Regions from separate parts of the Streptomyces sp. NPDC058741 genome, predicted to be linked through region 2. Evidence: riboswitches for the same ligand, from Rfam matches in the RefSeq annotation. Region 2 holds a riboswitch; each other region holds the start of a gene.
The links. A riboswitch is a leader RNA that binds a small molecule or an ion and turns the genes downstream of it on or off. The one in region 2 is predicted to bind cyclic di-AMP.
Positions count from the first base shown of each region.

Region 1: it holds a riboswitch for cyclic di-AMP, as region 2 does, so the genes downstream of both, ACFW6P_RS13295 (peptidoglycan DD-metalloendopeptidase family protein) here and ACFW6P_RS18760 (transglycosylase SLT domain-containing protein) in region 2, are expected to answer to the same signal.
Region 3: it holds a riboswitch for cyclic di-AMP, as region 2 does, so the genes downstream of both, ACFW6P_RS12935 (C40 family peptidase) here and ACFW6P_RS18760 (transglycosylase SLT domain-containing protein) in region 2, are expected to answer to the same signal.

Region 1 covers NZ_JBHYQH010000013.1:4,166-7,363, forward strand. Annotated here, with positions in the region: gene ACFW6P_RS13280 (helix-turn-helix domain-containing protein) at 1-295, shown strand, start outside; gene ACFW6P_RS13285 (DUF6126 family protein) at 292-411, shown strand; gene ACFW6P_RS13290 (tyrosine-protein phosphatase) at 429-1,226, opposite strand; cyclic di-AMP (ydaO/yuaA leader) riboswitch at 1,895-2,055, shown strand; gene ACFW6P_RS13295 (peptidoglycan DD-metalloendopeptidase family protein) at 2,060-2,983, shown strand.
Region 2 covers NZ_JBHYQH010000021.1:57,937-61,134, forward strand. Annotated here, with positions in the region: gene ACFW6P_RS18755 (polyprenyl synthetase family protein) at 107-1,120, opposite strand; cyclic di-AMP (ydaO/yuaA leader) riboswitch at 1,630-1,800, shown strand; gene ACFW6P_RS18760 (transglycosylase SLT domain-containing protein) at 1,804-2,574, shown strand; gene ACFW6P_RS18765 (HAD family hydrolase) at 2,538-3,198, opposite strand, start outside.
Region 3 covers NZ_JBHYQH010000012.1:97,016-100,213, forward strand. Annotated here, with positions in the region: gene ACFW6P_RS12925 (helix-turn-helix domain-containing protein) at 1-258, opposite strand, end outside; gene ACFW6P_RS12930 (ATP-binding protein) at 472-930, shown strand; gene ACFW6P_RS12935 (C40 family peptidase) at 1,285-1,758, opposite strand; cyclic di-AMP (ydaO/yuaA leader) riboswitch at 1,761-1,933, opposite strand; gene ACFW6P_RS12940 (hypothetical protein) at 2,311-2,619, opposite strand; gene ACFW6P_RS12945 (ATP-dependent Clp protease proteolytic subunit) at 2,627-3,198, opposite strand, start outside.

The DNA of each region.
Region 1 (3,198 bases), on a different contig from region 2:
GGGGCGCGGTATGCAGGCCCTGCGGGTGCACGTCCCGTACGGCTCCCAGGGCGACGTGGTGCGCGTCCATCCCGGCGAGGAGTGGCTCCACGTGCTGCGCGGCCGGCTGCGGCTGCGCCTCGGCGACACCACGCACCGGCTGTCGCCGGGCGACAGCGCGCACTTCGACTCGCTGACCCCGCACCGCATCGCCGCCGAGGACCACGACGGCGTCGACCTGCTCTTCGTCCACACCCTGCTGCAGAGCCCCACGGCCGCCCTGTGCCTGGGCCACACCCCTGGAGACCCGTCATGAGCGACATCGAGGACAAGTTCCCGCGCGCCCTGTGGGTGCGGCTGTTCATCTACCTCGTCATGGGGCACGTCTTCGCGGCGTTCGTGTACTTCCTGTTCGAGGCGGGGAGCCGCTAGGTCCGCGACCCGGGCCCTCAGTCGAGGAGCCGCTCGCGCAGCCGTTCCCGGGTCTCCGGGGTGAGCCCCAGCCCCTGCTCCAGGTACACGTCGACACCGCCCCACGTCTCCTCGATGGTCTCGAAGGCCGTCGTCAGGTACTCGGCACGGGCGTCGAAGAGGGGGCTGAGCAGCTCCATCACCTCGGGGGAGTAGGCCGAGGCGTGCGAGCTGCTGCGGTGCACCTTGTAGCGGCGGTGCTTGGCGTTGGACTTCAGGTAGTCGTCGACGATCGCGTCGCGCTCCACGCCCACCGCGAGCAGCGTCACCGCCACGGACAGGCCCGCGCGGTCCTTGCCCGCCGCGCAGTGCATCAGCACCGGCACGCTGTCCTCCGCGAGCGCGTGCAGCACGTGGGAGTGCTCTGCCGTGCGCTCCTTGATGATCATGCGGTAGGAGGCGATCATCCGGGCCGCGCCCTTGCCGTCCGCGAGGATCGAGCGCAGCTGGTCCAGGTCGCCGTCGCGGACCATCTTCCAGAACTCGGCGCCGTCGGCCGGGTCGCTCAGCGGCAGGTTCACATTGCGCACGCCGGGCAGCGCGACGTCCGGACCTTCCAGCTTCTGGTCGGCCGCGTTGCGGAAGTCGAAGATCGTGTGCAGGCCCAGGGTGGTGAGGAAGGCGGCGTCCTCACCGGTCGCGTGCGCCAGGTGACCGCTGCGGTACAGCACGCCCTGCCGGACCCGCCGCCCGTCCACGGTCGGCAGTCCGCCCACATCGCGGAAGTTGCGCACTCCGGCCAGCTGGGGCTCGGTCGACGGGACCTGCTGCGTCACGGGGGCTCCTCCCATTCGGCGCCGCCGCCGCGGCTCGGCGGCGGGCACCACTCGACGATACGACATGCCTGCCTGGGTGCTCCCGGGTCCGGCCGGCAGCTTGAGCTGCTGCGCTTCGGCGGAGTCGGGCTCGCCGTCACGCCGCACCACCCGGACGCCCTCGGCCGCCGATGCCGTCGGGCGCGGAGTGAGCCTGGACGACCGGGGACCGGCCGTCGACTCCTCCCGGACACGGACCGGGACCGAACGCCTTGAAACGGGCTAAGTTCACCGAGGGGGCGTACTGCTCCATCGCGGACTGCGGGTCGGCGCGCGCGGTGACCTCCACGCCATTCTCATCCGGCTTGAGGTGAAGTGGCCCTTCTGTCCGAATGAGGAGCTTCGGTTGCTTCACCACAACCTGCCCCGATCGCGCAGGAGATGGGAGTGAGGTGCGTGACCATCGTCATATCCGTGACGATGTGTTGTCGTCATGTACACGTAATACTGTTGTGGAACAAGGCTTTTGAGGAAGAGTGAAGATCCTTAACTGACGCTCGGTGACGGCGAACACGGCGACGCGTCAAGGGAAAAGGCCGTCACGCGGAACCGCAAGCTTGTCCGGTCGCGTCCTGGTCGCTTACGTTCCACACCAATCCGGACGGACGCCCAATCCTGCCGCCGCCCGGAGCCCGCACCCACTGACCCGTGTACGGCAGGAGCGGGGGACCCACAGGTAAGACGCCTGTTCCGGTTCCCGGAACGGCTTGGGGTTAAGCCGCGCCTCGGCGCGGCCGGGCATCTCCAGTCCGAACCCGACAGCTCACCTCGTAGGCGCCGGAGAGGAATTCGCCATGCCCGCGAAGGGTAAGCACCGTCGTCCGAAAACCCAGCGTTTCACCCGCTCCCTCGCCGTCGCCGGAACCGGCGGCGCCGCTCTCGCCCTCCCGCTCATGGGGGCCGCCGGCGCCCACGCCGCCACCCCGCAGTCGGCTCCGGAAAAGGCCGTCCAGTCCGCTCCGGCCACCGGCAAGCAGACCACCGAGAAGGCCGCGACCGCCCGCACGTACACCGTGAAGGCCGGCGACTACCTCGCGAAGATCGCCGACGACCAGAACGTCAGAGGCGGCTGGAAGAAGCTCTACTCGGACAACCGCGACGCCGTGGGTGACGACCCGTCGCTGATCCACCCGGGCCTGAAGCTGTCGATCGGCAGGAAGACGGCGAGCGCGCCGAAGACCGAGTCGTCCGCGCCGAAGGCGTCGGCGGAGAAGCCGGCGAAGAAGTCGTCCGCCGCTCAGTCGTCCACCCGGGCCGGCACCGCCGCGAAGCCCGCCGCCGCCAAGCCGGCCGCCGACAGCAACGCCAGTGGCTACAGCGCCCCGGTGGACGGTGCCACCGTCGGTACGCCGTACCGCATGTCCGGCAGCATGTGGTCCAGCGGCTACCACACCGGCGTCGACTTCGTCGTCCCCACCGGCACCTCTCTCAAGGCCGTCGGCGCGGGCACGGTCGTCTCCGCCGGCTGGGGCGGCGCGTACGGCAACCAGGTCGTCCTCAGGCTCGCCGACGGCGGCTACGCCCAGTACGCCCACCTGTCCCAGCTCTCCGTCTCGGCCGGCCAGAGCGTGACCGCCGGGCAGCAGGTCGGCCTCTCCGGCGCGACCGGCAACGTCACCGGACCGCACCTGCACTTCGAGATCCGCACCACGCCGGACTACGGCTCGGACGTGGACCCGGTCGCCTACCTGCGCTCGCACGGCGTCTCCGTCGGCTGAGGGGCCGTACGAACCCGACCTGCCCGACCCGCGCACCGAAGGCCGGACCCCGATCCCCGGGTCCGGCCTTCGGCCCGTCCCCAACACCCCTGCCGAGATGTGTATTCCGGAGTTGGCGAACCCTTGGGAAGTGGCTTATCTCACCGACCGTCAACCCCTCCCTACGGTCGCGTAGGTCACATTCCACGGTGAATCATGAACGGCTGTGGCAGACG
Region 2 (3,198 bases):
TCAGACCCCGGACTCAACTCCGCGTACTGCTGCGGTATGACACGACAGGGCGGCAGCTCCCCCGACCCGTAGGGGTCGCGGGTGGGGGGCGTGGGAGGGGCAGCGGCTAGCCGGCCCGGTGCACCACGGCGTCGGACAGTTCCACCAGAGCCGTCTTCGCGGCGCACTCGGGCAGCGGCGCCAGCGCCGAACGGGCCTCCTGGGCGTAGCGGACGGTGTCCCGCCGGGCCTGCTCCAGCGCCGGGTGGGCGCGCAGCAGGCGCAGGGCCTCGGCGTGCCGGGCGTCGTCGGTGAGGTCGGAGTCCAGCAGCTCGCACAGGGCGCGGTCCTCCGCGAGGCCGAGCCGGGCCGCCCGCTCGCGCAGCCGCAGCACCGGCAGCGTGGGGATGCCCTCGCGCAGGTCGGTGCCGGGCGTCTTGCCGGACTCGTGGGAGTCGGATGCGATGTCCAGGACGTCGTCGGCGAGCTGGAAGGCGACGCCGAGCCGCTCGCCGTACTGGGTGAGCACGTCCACGACCGTGTCGTCGGCGCCCGACATCATCGCGCCGAACCGGCAGGACACGGCGACCAGCGAGCCGGTCTTGCCGCCCAGCACGTCCAGGTAGTGCTCGACGGGGTCGCGGCCGTCCTGGGGCCCGGCCGTCTCCAGGATCTGCCCGGTCACCAGCCGCTCGAAGGCCTCGGCCTGCACGCGCACGGCCTCCGGGCCGAGGTCGGCCAGGATGTGCGAGGCGCGCGCGAAGAGGAAGTCGCCGGTGAGGACCGCGACGGAGTTGCCCCAGCGCGTGTTGGCGCTCTCCACCCCGCGGCGCACGGTGGCCTCGTCCATCACGTCGTCGTGGTAGAGCGTGGCCAGGTGGGTCAGCTCCACGACGACGGCCGACGGCACGATCCCGGGTGCGTGGCGGTCACCGCCGAACTGGGCCGCGAGCATCACGAGCAGCGGCCGGAACCGCTTGCCGCCGGCCCGCACCAGGTGCTGGGCGGCCTCCGTGATGAAGGGCACCTCGCTCTTGGTGGCCTCGAGCAAGCCTTCCTCGACAGCCGTCAGCCCGGCCTGGACATCGGCTTCCAGAGCCTGGTCCCGCACGCTCAGCCCGAACGGCCCGACGTCGGTCACGAGGGGTCTCCTGTCTGCTGTGTCTGCCGGTGATGACGCGGATTGTCGATAGGTCGCCGCCCCCACTCCTGTCAGCGTATCCGGTCACGTTTCGATCACCGCCAGCGCCCGGGGTTACAGGCCGGGTGGTATCCGATCAAGACCGCCATTCCTTCGATCAGCTCATAAGAACAGACATTTATCCACTTTCCATGACGTGGTGGGTGATATGCGATTTGCCGCAACAATGAAGCAAATTCCCTTTGTTGAACATTGCGCCCCGGAACGTGATCAGTGAATTGAATCACTTGCACCTCTCCCCCGCCCGACCTCGACGCCGACCCTCAGACCCTTTACCCCTAAGCCAGTTGAGCCTTGGCGACCGCAAAGGATCAAGCTACCCCATACCGCCCGACCAAGGTCGACAAGCGGGATGTGTGACGCCGACGGCTTGTTCCCGACATGTGCTCTCGCATACGTTCCGGCCCTGTCCGGCGGACGCCGAATCCTGCCACCGCCCGGATACCCCACAGAACCGATCACTCACGCAGGGCAGGAGCGGGGGACCCAGGTAAGTCGCCGGTCCGCACAGCGGAACGGCTCGGGGTGAAGCCGCGCACGGCACGACAGTGCCGTGCGCGGCCGGGCACCTCCCGGCCCGAACCCGACAGCTCACCTCGCAGGCGCCGGAGAGGAACATCGCCATGCTCGGACGAGGTAAGCACCGTCATACCCGCACGAACCCGTTCACCCGCGGCGTCGTCGCCGTCGGAACCGGCGGGGTCGCCCTGGCCCTGCCGCTTCTCGGCGCGACGCACGCGAGCGCCGCCGAACCCCAGAGCGCCCCCGTGCGGTCCGTCCCGCAGGCCGCCCAGGCCACGTCGCTCATCCACACCGTGGCCAAGGGCGACTCGCTCTACCGCATCGCGGTCAAGTACGACGTCTCGGGTGGCTGGAAGCAGCTGTACCAGGACAACCGCGCCGCCGTCGGCGAGGACCCGAAGCTGATCCACCCGGGTCTGAAGCTGAAGGTCAACACGACGAAGGCTCCCGCCGCCACGAAGGAGGCGACCCCGTCGTCCGCCCCGGCCAAGCCGGCCGCGAAGCCCGCCGGCGGCGTCGCCCAGGCCACCCAGGCCTCCGCCAAGACCTACGCGGACAACCTGGACGGATGGATCCGCGAGGCGCTCGACATCATGGCGCAGAAGGGCATCCCTGGCTCCTACGACGGCATCTACCGCAACATCATGCGCGAGTCGTCCGGCAACCCGCAGGCGATCAACAACTGGGACTCCAACGCCGCCAAGGGCACCCCGTCCAAGGGCCTGCTGCAGGTGATCGACCCGACCTTCGCCGCCTACCACGTCGAGGGCACCCCGTTCGACCCGTACGACCCGGTCGCCAACATCACCGCGGCCTGCAACTACGCGGCCGACCGCTACGGCTCGATCGACAACGTCAACGGCCCGTACTGATCCGCGCCGCCCAGCAGTCGCTCGAGGACGACGGCGACGCCGTCGTCCTCGTTCGACAGGGTGATCTCGTCGGCCACGGCCTTGAGTTCGGGATGAGCGTTGGCCATCGCGACGCCGTGGGCGGCCCAGTCGAACATCGGGATGTCGTTGGGCATGTCCCCGAAGGCGACGGTGTCGGCCGGCCGCAGCCCCAGGTGCTCCGCGGCCAGCGCCAGGCCCGTCGCCTTCGTGACACCGCACGGCTGCAGCTCGACCGTGCCGGGCCCCGACATCGTCACGGTCGCCAGCGACCCGACCACCGAGCGGGCCGTCGCGGCCAGTTCGTCGTCCGACAGCCGGGGGTGGCGCAGCAGCACCTTGCTGATGGGCTCGGCCCACAGCTCCTCGCGCCGCTCGACCCGTACCGCGGGCAGCGTCGGGTGCGGCATGAGGTAGCCCGGCTCGATCAGCGTCAGCCCGTCGACCCCGTCCTGGTCGACCGCCGCGTACACCTCCCCCACCTCGGCCTCGATCTTGCCGAGGGCGGTCTCCGCCAGCTCCCGGTCCAGCGTGACGGACCACAGCAGCCGGTTCGCGCCGGCGTCGTACACCTGCGCGCCCTGCCCGCACACCGCGAGCCCCCTC
Region 3 (3,198 bases), on a different contig from region 2:
CCGGCCGCGGCTGTCGTCGGACCCCGACAACACCATGAGCAACTCGCGAAGCTGGGAGTCGGCCACACGGTAGACATCGAGCAGTGAGCGCACATCGGCCGGTTTCACCCCGCTCGTGCCCGTCTCGATCCGGCTGACCTTGGACTGGTGCCAGCCCACCAGCCGGGCCGCCTCACCGCTGGTGAGCCCCGCCGAGGTGCGCAACGCGCGCAGTTCGGCGCCCAGTTTCCGGCGGCGCACCGCGGGACCGTGCTGCATGGGCTCCTCCTTACTCCTTCCGAGCCACTCAAATACGGTCTCGCGTGGCAGAGTTCACCGCTTTGAGCGACAGATATATGCATATCTTGGTGGATCGCCGCCCTTCGGGAGGGTCCTGGTGGCACTCTGGCGGCGAAGCACCAGTCCGGGACCGTACTCGAACCATCCGCTCCGTGTCGGACTGCGGTTCCGTGGGAAAGGGGCGACGTCGCCATGGCAGACCATCTGGAAGCATCCGTCACTCTGCCGAGTGATCCCGCCTCGGTCTCCGCGGCACGTGCCTTTGTCGTGGGCATGCTCGCGGAGTGGGGGCTGCCGGCGGACACGGAAGTGTCCGACACCGTCCGGCTCATCATCTCCGAACTCGCGACCAACGCCGTCCAGCACACCTTCGGCCAGTCGCCCACCTTCACCGTGGACGTCCTGCTCGACCGCGACGAACAACTGCGCATCGGCGTCACGGACAGTCATCCGCGCTTCCCCCGGCGGCTTCCGGCGGCCGTCCAGCAGGACAACGGCCGCGGACTCGTCATCATCCGCTGGCTGACCGCGGAGTGCGGCGGCAAGCTCCGTATCCGCCCCACCCGAGAGGGCGGCAAGACCATCTCGATCGAGCTCCCGTGGACGATCCCGGCCCGGCCGGTCAGCACAGCGGCCCGGCAGGAGCCGTGATCCGGCGTCGCCCGGGGCGGCGTACGGCGTCCCGGCCTTCCGCGCGCGGCCGTCCTCCCCCGGGCCTGACGCTCCTCTCCGGCACGTCCGCCGTCAGCGGCGCCGACGGCGCTGTGCGGGCGCTTCTCGGCGTGGTGCCGGTCCTTCCGGTTCCTCCGACGGCTGCCTCGAAGGCGTGCCGGAGGGGGGCCGGGCCGACACCGTCCTCGGGCGGTTCCCCGGAGGGGTGCCGGAGGCCGGACGCACCCGTCCCGTCCCGCCGCCCCGCCCGCCGCACCAGGAGCGGCCGGCGCGGACCCGTGTCACGCTCCGGAGTGCGGTGGCGTGTCAGGACGCCGCCGCACTCAGGGCGGTTCATTTCACGCGTCCGTACCAGACGCTCTTGGTCCAGATCTTCTGCAGGCGCACCACGTCCCCGGTCTTCGGGGCGTGCCAGAGCCTGTTCTTACCCGCGTAGATGCCGACGTGGTACACGTTCCGGCCCGAGTGGAAGAACACCAGGTCCCCGGCCTTGCGGTTCCTGGGGGAGATGTGGCGCGTCTTGTTGTACTGCTGGGCGGCCGTGCGCGGCAGCTTCTTGCCCGCCTTCCTGAACGAGTAGAGCGTGAGCCCCGAGCAGTCGAACCGGTACGGTCCGGTGGCCCCGTACCGGTAGGGCGAGCCCTTCTTGGACGCCGCGACCTTGAGTGCCTTCGTCCCATGGGTGGCCGCCGAGGCCTCGGCCGAGAAGCCGGGTGCCACGATCGAGCCGCCCACGGCGGCGATCGTGAGGGCCGAGGCGGTACCGGCCCGGACCATGAGCGACGGAACACGATTCAGCGCAGTCATGCGCACCCCTTCGTCAGCCGCCTGTGAAGGATGACCTGTCGGATTCGGGCTGGCGAAGTTGCCCGGCCGCTGACGCGGCTTCACCCCAAGGGCTGCTCGGATCCGGTCATGGCGTGACCGTCCCGGCGACCCGTCGTGCTTGGGTCCTCCACTCCTGCCGATGCACTTCCGTCGACCGGTCGTCCGTGCGGCGGCAGGACTCGGCGTCCGCCCGGACCGCCCCGCCGCTGTGGCGGGGGCTTGTCGTCAGACAGGGATCTTGCTTCATGCTTGTCCTGATATCCCAACGGAACCGGTTATTTGTGTTGTTACTCACCACTCGCCCGTTCGGGTGGCCGCGTCTGTGTTCGAGCCACGGTGCACCGCTCCGCCGGCCGCCGGACCAGCGGTGGAATGCCCCATTCCGCCCTTCGGGCACGCGCGTCGCGCAACTGTGAGGGGCCAAAAAAAGCACCCCCGTCTACTCCGGACAGGGGTACGTCTTTCGGGCCGTTTCGACTCGGCTCCGGACGCTCCGTCCTCGGGCCGGGCGTCCGGACCGTCGCCTCCGTGTCAACTCACGGAGTCCGTAGGCAGGGTGACCCGCGCCGTGCGCCGCTCGCCGTCCAGGACGCGCAGCGCCCGCGCCAGCGTGGCGGCGTGCAGTTCCGTCTCGCCCCGCTGGTGCATCAGGGCCAGCGCGTCGCGCAGTGCCGTCGCCTTGCCGACCAGTGCCTGGGCGGCGCGCAGTCCGCGGTAGGTGTCGCCGGGCAGGGAGGGGTTGATGCGACCGAGCAGGTCGACGACGTCGAGGTAACGGTCGATCAGCTCCGACTCGGCGCCGGTCAGGGCGGGCAGCGGGGGCAGTTCGGGAGGCAGCACCGGCGGCTCACTCCCCGGTCGGCACGGCCATGGTGGCCTTGCGGTTCGGCACGATCCTGTCGGCCAGGCCGTACTCCAGTGCCTCCTGGGCCGTGAGGACCTTGTCCCGCTCGATGTCCGCGCGGACCTGCTCGCGGCTGCGGCCCGTGTACCGGGCGAGCAGTTCCTCCATACGGGCCCGGATGCGCATCAACTCGTCGGCCTGGATCGCCAGATCGGTGGCCTGTCCGCGGACCGGCTCGGGCAGCGCCGGCTGATGGATCACCAGGCGCGCGTCGGGCAGCACGGAGCGCTTGCCGGGTGTGCCCGCCGCGAGCAGCACCGAGGCGGCCGCGCCGGCCTGGCCGAGGCAGATCGTCTCCACGTCGCAGGCGACGTACCGCATGGTGTCGTGGATCGCCGACATCGCGTGGAACGCGCCGCCGGGAGAGTTGATGTACAGCGAGATGTCCCGGTCCGGCGCCTGGTGCTCCAGGTGCATGAACTGGGCCATCACGTCGTTCGCCGAGGTCTCGTCGACCGGCGTCCCGAGGAAGACGATCCGCTCCTCCAGAAGCTTGGAGTACGGGTCCGTCGTCC